2 regions of the Vogesella perlucida genome follow, and region 2 is predicted to be linked to the other one. Evidence: predicted binding sites of a transcription regulator. Region 2 holds the regulator's gene; the other holds the start of a gene.

Region 1 (4,168 bases), on a different contig from region 2:
TCGCGGGTGAACTCGACGTGGGCGTTGGTCTTGCCCGGGCGCACGCTTAGAGTTTTCACCAGCTGCAAGGTGCCCTTGTCGATGATGCCCAGTGTGTCCTTGCGCGGCGACATCATGGCGTCCACCCAGGCGTAGGGCGAATTTTCGTGGCTACGCAGGAAGAACCCCGGCCCCGGCGTGGCAATCTGACTCACCAACTGCCAGCGGTCCATGTCGATCACCGTTACCTTGCCGCCTTTCAGGTTGGGCGTGGCCATCAGGCGCTGGCCGTCGCGCTCGAAAGTAATGCCCGAGCCCAGGTGCGGCATGCCATCCAGCGCTAGGTCGGCCACTTTCACGCCTGTGTCCAGCTGGATGACCTCGGCGCGGCCCTCGCGCGACGCCGCCATCACGTGGCGGTAAGCCGGGTCGAAAAAGAAGTCGTCCAGTATCATGTCCAGCGCGGTAACACGCGGCTGCAGGAAACCCGACAGCGCCACGCCCTCGCCCATGCGGTAGTCGTGCACCATACCGGGGTAGACCGGCGCCGCCTGCGGGTTGTAGCTGATCTCCCACAGCTCGTCGCTGTCTTTCAGCGCCACGATAAAGCTCTGCCGCGGTGCGGCATCGTAAACCGCCGACACCCGCGACAATCGGCCATGGCGGTCGCGTACCGGCCAGGTCTGGCGCGGCATCAGGCCGTGTGCGTCCAGCAGCACCAGCGTTTCCGGCAGCGTATTGCCGGCCAGTACCCAGCGCCCGTCGGCCGATACCGCCACGTTGCGGGTGTTCAGGCCGACGCGGATCTCGGCCACCATGCGCTGGCTGTACAGGTCGTACTGGCTGACCCAGCCGTCGCGGCTGGCAAAGTAGACAAAACGGCCATCGGGCGAAAACTTCGGCCCGCCGTGCAGGGCAAAGCGGCTCTGGAAGCGCGCCAGCCTCGTGAAGTGGTCGCCCTCCACCACAGACACATGGTGATCGCCCGCCTCCACCACCACAAACAGGTTATGCGGGTCTACCCCGGTAGGCAGCTGCGCACTGGCTGGCAGACTGGCCTCAGCCACGTACTGCACGCGGGACACGGCCATATCGGTAGCCGTCCATTGTGGCGGCTGGGCCGGAGGGGTGCCCAGCCAGGCGGCCAGCTCGTTCAGCTCGGTATCGTCGAGACGACCGGCAAAGGCCGGCATTTGCGTGGCCGCCCGCCCCTGGCGCAGCGTGGCCAGAATCTCACCCGGTTTCAGCCGCTCCAGGCTTTGTGGCAGCAGCGCCGGGCCCATACCGCCCAGCCGGCCGGTACCGTGGCAGGCCAGGCAATGCTGGTCGTACAGGGCTGCGGCGCGCGCGCCAGTGACGGGGGTGACGGGGGTGGCCGCCCACAGTGGCGCAGCCAGCAGCCAGGCCAGCGCGGCGGCAAGGTGGCGGGCGCTCATGATTGCACCTCGCGCAGCAGCGTTTGTGGCCGTTGCCACGGCGACAGCGCCGGCAGCGGATAGGCGCCATCGGGCACGCCGATTTCGGCATCGTGCAGGTAGCAGCCGGGGTCGGCCTGCCAGAAATCGCCGCTCAGCTCCCAGGCGCGGATGCGGGTATTGCCGTTGCAGATGGCCAGGTGCCGGCACGCCCCGCAGCGCCCCGCCACCGGCCGCGGCCGTTGCCGCAGCCCGGCCAGCAAGGGGTTGGCCGCGTCGGCCCAGATGGCCGAAAACGGCCGCTGCCGCACATTGCCCAGCGACACTTTCCACCACATGGTGTCCGGGTGCACATTGCCCAGGTTATCGATATTGGCCACCCCTACGCCGCTGGCGTTACCGCCCCACTGCTGCAGGCGGGCCGCCAATGCATCCGCTTGTAGCGGATAGTGCCGGCGCGCCCACTGCAGCAGGTAGACGGCATCGGCGTCGTTGTTGCCGGTAACGAAATCCTTTTGCCGCCCAGCGCGCACGTGGCCCAGCGCGGCGTCGATCAGCAAGTCCAGCGCCCAGCGGGTACGCTGGTGGCGCGCGTCGCCGTCGCGGTGCTTGTTGCCACGGCCGGCGTAATTGAGGTGCGAAAAGTAGAACTTGTCGATGCCTTCGTCGGCCACCAGCTGCAGCAACGCCGGCAGGTCGTGGGCATTGCCTTCGGTCATGGTGTAGCGCACACCCACCTTCATGCCAGCATCTCGCAGCAGGCGGATAGCCGCTAGTGAGCGGTCGTAAGCCCCTACCAGCCGCCGGAAGTGGTCGTGGGTGGCGCCAATGCCATCCAGGCTGACGCCAACGTAGTCGTAGCCCGTTTCGGCAATGCGGCCAACATTGGCCGCGTCTACCAGCGTGCCATTGCTGGACAGGCCCACGTAGAAGCCCATCGCCTTGGCGCGCTGCCCCAGCTGGTGAATAGCCGGGTGCAGCAGCGGCTCGCCACCGCTCAGGATCAGCACCGACACGCCGCAGGCTTTCAGGTCTTCCATCACCGCGTACAGCTCGTCCAGCGACAGCTCGCCGGCAAAGTCGCGGTCGGCGCTGGTGGCGTAGCAGTGCTGGCAGGTAAGGTTGCAACGACGCAGCAGGTTCCAGATCACCACCGGGCCGGCCGGGCGGCGCGCCGGCGGCAAGGGGGCGGGATGCAGCAAGGTATGCAGGTAATGGCTGAGGCGCAGCATGGCAGGCTCCGCGGATGACAATGGCCTCATGCTCTTCCTGGCGCGGAGCCGGCTCCTTGATGGCTATCAAGCCTTTCCGCACCGGTGCGCAGCTGGGCTGCCCCTTACACCCGCAAGCCGGTTTTCTTGAGGATACGGCTGGAAAACAGCACCTGATGGTCGCCACAAGCTTCGCCCAGCAGGCCGCGCAGCCGGTTTACCGTAGCCGTCACCTGCGCGTGGCTGGCGCCGTGGCACATGGCAAACAGGTTGTAACGCCAGGACGGCAGCTGCCGCGCGCGGCGGTAACAATGGCTGACTTCCGGCTGCGCCCCCAGCAGCGTACCCAGCGCGTCCACTGCCGCGTCGTCCACATCGAACACCGCCATGCCGTTGGCGCCATAGCCCAGCGCGTAGTGGTTGGGTACCACGCCGATGCGGCGGATCACCCCGCCCGCCAGCAAGGCCGCCAGCCGCCTGCAGGCCTCGCCCGGCGCCAGCTGGCAGGTGTCCTCCAGCGCGGCCCACGGCGCATCCAGCAGCGGCAAGCCGGCCTGGGTGGCGCGGATCAGCCGCCAGTCAGCGTCGTCCAGCACTGGCGGGGGCCTGTCGGTGACGGTGACCGTCTGCCGCCCCACCGCGCTGTCGCCACCGGGCAGCAACTGCATGCCCACGTAGTACTCGCGCAGCTTGGGAAAGCCATACACCGGCAGGCCGGTATCCGTCTGGATGCGGGCCATTGCCTCGGCCAGCCCTGCCTGGCTGGTGGTGGCCAGCACAAACCACATGTTCAGGGTGTGCTCGCGCCGGTAATTGTGCGCCACTGCTGGCAGCGCGTTGACCTGCGCCGCTACCGCGTCGTAGCGCGCTTCGGGTACCGCCAGTGCCGCCAGCAAGAAGCAGCCGCCCATGCGTTCTATCTGGTACAGGGGGCCGAAGCGGGTCAGCACACCGCGCTGCAACAAGGCAGCCAGCCGTTGTTGCAGCTGGCTGCCGCTAAGGCCCCAGCGCTGGCCGGCTACCTCGTAGGGGGTATCCTGCAACGGGAAGCCGCCCTGCAGGCCGGCGATGATGGCCGCGTCCAGCGTGTCCAGTACCAATGGAGAAGTCATGGGGTCAGTAGCCCTTGCTGGTAGCGCGCACCGCGCTGGATATAACGACGGGTAGACAGCAGCATGGCCGACGGCATGGCGTGCAAACCGTAATCGGCGCTCAGCCGCCGGTAGTGCGCCGCCGCCTCATCGCTACTGCGGGCGTGCACCATGCAGAACAGGTTGTACGGCCAGTGCGCCCCCTGCGGCGGTCGGGCGTAGCACAGGGTGACGGCGGCATCGGCGGCCAGTTGCGTGCCGATGGCGTCGCGTTGCGCGGCAGGCACTTGCCACACACACATGGCGTTGGCACGGTAGCCCAGTTCGCGGTGGCGCAGCACAAAGCCGAAACGGCGGATCACGCCATCGTCCAGCCACTGCTGCAGGCGCTGGCGCACATGCAGTTCGGACAGCCCACTGGCAGCGGCCAGGGCCAGAAACGGCTGCGGCTGCAGCGGCAAACCCGGTCCCA
Region 2 (4,168 bases):
ACAATGCCGTCGTCACCGACAAAGGCCTGGAAGCCCTGCTGCAACAGATGGTCAACGAGCTGAAATAAGCTGTCGCGTTGACCCACCAGCCCGCCCAGCCAGGCGGGCTTTTTCTTGCCTGCTTAAAAAGCCGACAGCCCCACGAGGAGGCTGCCGGCTTTTATCTGGTAAAACGATGCGTCAGATCGTCTGCGAATAACGCGCCTTGGTTTCGCGCTCGCGCAGGTGGCGGTCGAAAATCATGGCGATATTGCGAATCAGGAAACGCCCCTTGGGTGCCACCATCAGAAAATCACCGTCAAAGGTCAGCAGGCCTTCGCTCTGGAACGCCCGGATCTGCGGCAGCTCTACCGCAAAATAGTCGGCGAAATTGATGGCAAAGGTCTGCTCGATCGCCTCTACCGACAGCGAGAAGCGGCACATCAACGCCTGGATCACGCTGCGACGCAAAATATCATCCTGCGTCAGCGTCATGCCGCGCAGCACCGGCAGGCGGCCGGCATCCAGCGCGGCGTAATAGGCGTCCAGCTCCTTCTCGTTCTGCGTATAACACGGCCCCACCTTACCGATGGACGACACGCCCAGACCGATCATGTCGCAGTCGGCATGCGTAGAGTAGCCCTGGAAGTTTCGCTGCAGGCGGCCCTGCTGCAAGGCACGCGTCAGCTCGTCGTCCGGCTTGGCAAAATGGTCCATGCCGATAAACACATAGCCTGCATCTGCCAGCTGGCGGACCGAGTTTTGCAGGATATCCAGCTTGGTAGCCGATGTGGGTAAATCCACCTCGTTAATGCGGCGCTGCGGCATGAACACCGTAGGCAGATGCGCGTAGTTGTACAGCGCAATGCGGTCTGGCGACATGGCAATCACGCGGCTTACCGTGTTTTCCAGCGAATGCGCGGTTTGCTTGGGCAGGCCGTAGATCAAGTCCACACTGATGGACTTGAAGCCGGCTTCGCGCGCGGCATCCATCACCACGCGGGTTTCTTCCTCGCTCTGGATGCGGTTCACCGCCTCCTGCACCACCGGGTCGAAATCCTGGATACCGATGCTCATGCGGTTGAAACCCAGCTGTGCTAGGTGCAGCACGGTGTCGCGGCCAACCTTGCGCGGGTCGATCTCGATAGAGAATTCCCCCTCCGGTAGCAGCTCGAAATGCTCGCGAATAATGCCCATCACGCGGTCCAGCTGCGCATCCGACAAAAAGGTCGGCGTACCGCCGCCAAAATGCAGCTGGATCACTTTTTCACGGCTACCCAGTTTTTCCGCCACCAGGCGAATTTCCTTTTCCAGGTAATCCAGGTAGGCATCGGCGCGGCTTTTGTCTTTGGTAATGATCTTGTTACAGCCGCAGTAGTAGCAAATGGTGTTGCAGAACGGCACATGCACATACAGCGAGATCGGCCGGTGGTTAGCACCGATCGCACGGTGCGCCAGCCACTGCTCGTAATCACTCACCCCGAAACCGGCGTGAAAACGGTCGGCGGTGGGGTAGGACGTGTAACGCGGGCCAGAGCCTTCCAACCTTTCGATAAGTTCTCTATCGAAAATACACTGTGTCGGCATGAAATTTGTGGTGGGTGTCATATTGAATCTGGTTGGAAAACCGGTGGTGGGCTGGTAAATTTGCGCAATTACCACTTTTCTTGCTTTGACGCGTATCAAGCAAGCCCGCTTGCTTGGCGAAAACACACTATATGACTGACCACACACACCCAATGCACGCACTCAAAGTGTCGTGTTCCAACTGCAGCCTGCGAGAACTGTGCCTCCCGGTAGGCTTGAACCGCGATGAAATGGCGCAACTGGACGCCGTGATCCGTCAAAGCCGACGTCTGAAACGTGGCGAATACCTGTTCCGCTCTGGCGAGGGCTTCCGCTCGCTGTACGCGGTGCGTACCGGTTACTTCAAGACCTGCGTCTCCAGCCAGGACGGCCGCGAACAGGTAACCGGCTTCCACATGTCGGGCGAACTGATGGGTCTGGACGGCATTTCGTCCAACCTGCACGGCTGCGATGCCATCGCACTGGAAGACAGCGAAGTCTGCGAGCTGCCCTTCAACCGCATGGAAACGCTTGGCCGTGACATCCCCAGCCTGCAGCACCATTTTTTCCGCCTGATGAGCCGCGAAATCGTGCGCGACCAGTCGGTGATGTTGCTGCTAGGCAACATGAAAGCCGAAGAACGCCTGGCCGCTTTTTTGCTGAATTTGTCACAGCGCCTATCAGCTCGCGGCTTTGCGGCCAACGATTTCATCCTGCGCATGAGCCGCGAAGAAATCGGCAGCTTCCTGGGGCTAAAGCTGGAAACCGTCAGCCGTACCCTGTCGAAATTCCAGCAGCAAGGCTGGCTGGTGGTAGACCACAAACACATTCAGCTGGTGAAACCGGAAGAACTGAAACAGCTGGTAGCCGGCTGCTCGCAAGCACAGCACTGATCACCCGCTACGAATGCCAAACGCCCCTTCCGGGGCGTTTTGTTTTTTGGCCTACAGCATGCCGATGGACAGCGCCGCCGCCAGGGTAGCGCCCAGCTCGGCAGCCGCGGCAAGGTCCGCCGTTTGTGGCACGCCGCGTACCAGCAGTGGCGGGTAGGCCTGCCGCCAGCCGTAGCCGCGTGCGATGCGCTCGATGGCCTGCTGTGCCCCCAGGCCATCATTGCCGGCACTAATCAGCACCGCGTACGGCAAGCCGGCAACTTTGCCCTGGGCCGGGTAGTAGGTACGGTCGAAAAAGTCTTTCAGCGCGCCGGCCATATAGCCAAAGTTTTCCGGTGTGGCCAGCAGCAGCGCATCGCAGGCCAATAGCTCGTCAATACCCGCCTGCAGGGCTGGCAGGATGCGTACTGCCACGCTGCCGTTCTCCCCCGCTGCGGCGGCCGCCGCTTGGGCCAGCTGCAAGGTATGGCCGGTCTGGCTGCTCCACAGCACCAGCAGCGTCTTCATGCGGCCAACCTGGGTAGCAAGGTGGCCAGTAAGTCAGGGTCTGGCCAGCTATCGGGCACCACAAAACCTCGCGCCACCTCCTGCCAGATGCCCTGCGCGTCCGGCAGCAGCTCGGCCAGCAGCCAGGGGCCATCGGCCTGCGCCAGCTGCGCGCGCATGGCGGCCAGGCTCTGCGTGACCGCTTCCTCTGCTTGCGCCGGACCTAGCCATTGCAAGCGCGGCAGGGCCAGCCAGCGGCTATGCGGATGCTGCTGCGGCCAACCATCCTGCAAACGGCACCACCAGCCACGGCAGGCTGCGGTATGAATGGCGGGGTGGGTGTCGGCTGCATCGGCAGGGAAAAACAGCCAGCCGGTCAGGCGGCTGCAGGGGATTACCTGCTCGAAACCGGCGGGCAGCCTGGCGGCGGAGTGCTGCGCCAAGGTGAGCTGGCTGGCCAGCTTGTGGTATTTCAGCCACCAGGCGTCGCGCAGGCCGGGGCCGACCAGCGCATACGGGGCGCTATCCAGCTGCAGGTAAAACTTGCTGGCGGCTTCCAGGTGATACGGTTCGCCTTCTATGCGTAGCAAAAAGTCAAACTCGCCCACTGTGTGGGTGCCGTCGCGTACCGGCAGGTTGGCCGCTACCAGCGCGATATGCGGTGCGTGGCTGAACCAGTACGCCAGCAGGGCTTCGGCGTATAGCCCCAGGCGGCGCGTAGGGCGTGCTGCCAGCCACGCCAGCAGCGGGCCGGGGTCGGCATCCAGCGCCAGCAGCTGCGGCCAACCTTGTGGCCCCAGCAGGCGCTGGCAGCTGATTTCCACACCGCTATGCCAGGGTGGCGGCGCCGTCAGCAGGTAGGCAAGGTCGCGCACCGGCTGGCTGCGCAGCTGCGCGCACTGCGCCAAGCCGGGCAGCATGGCTTACTCGCCCTGCTTGTCGCGCGGCGGCAGGCTGCCGTCGGCGACGCGCTGCACCTGCTTGAAGAAGCCGCGCAGGATGTCGATTTCTTCGCGCAGTACGCCAGCGCGGTTGAACAATGCACGCATGCGGCGCATCAGGCGCTCGCTGTTGCGGCGCTCGTAGTAGCCGATGGCTTCCAGCGTGTTGTCCAGGTGGCCGCACATGCTTTCTACCTCGGCCATGCTGGCGGCCTCGCCTTCGGCTTTCAGGTAGTTCACATCCACACCGGTGTGGCTGAACAGCTCGTAGGTCATCACCTGTACCGCCATGGCCAGGTTCAG

Evidence for each region. Region 2 encodes FNR, which switches genes on or off when oxygen is low (the NO sensors DNR and NnrR bind a similar motif). Its sites were predicted from a motif close to TTGATNNNNATCAA; they were not measured.
Region 1: nirJ (heme d1 biosynthesis radical SAM protein NirJ) is a predicted target of FNR. The motif match lies at 2,683-2,696, and genes of this name have one in related genera.

What each region holds. Positions count from the first base shown of each region.
Region 1 covers NZ_CEETRO010000015.1:10,041-14,208, forward strand. The annotation lists gene ACZ9XP_RS16910 (nitrite reductase) at 1-1,415, opposite strand, end outside; gene nirJ (heme d1 biosynthesis radical SAM protein NirJ) at 1,412-2,626, opposite strand; gene ahbB (siroheme decarboxylase subunit beta) at 2,731-3,717, opposite strand; gene ahbB (siroheme decarboxylase subunit beta) at 3,714-4,168, opposite strand, start outside.
Region 2 covers NZ_CEETRO010000011.1:92,267-96,434, forward strand. The annotation lists gene bamC (outer membrane protein assembly factor BamC) at 1-68, shown strand, start outside; gene hemN (oxygen-independent coproporphyrinogen III oxidase) at 181-1,587, opposite strand; gene fnr (fumarate/nitrate reduction transcriptional regulator Fnr) at 1,698-2,438, shown strand; gene ACZ9XP_RS15420 (NAD(P)H-dependent oxidoreductase) at 2,490-2,945, opposite strand; gene ACZ9XP_RS15425 (DUF1853 family protein) at 2,942-3,844, opposite strand; gene ACZ9XP_RS15430 (RNA methyltransferase) at 3,848-4,168, opposite strand, start outside.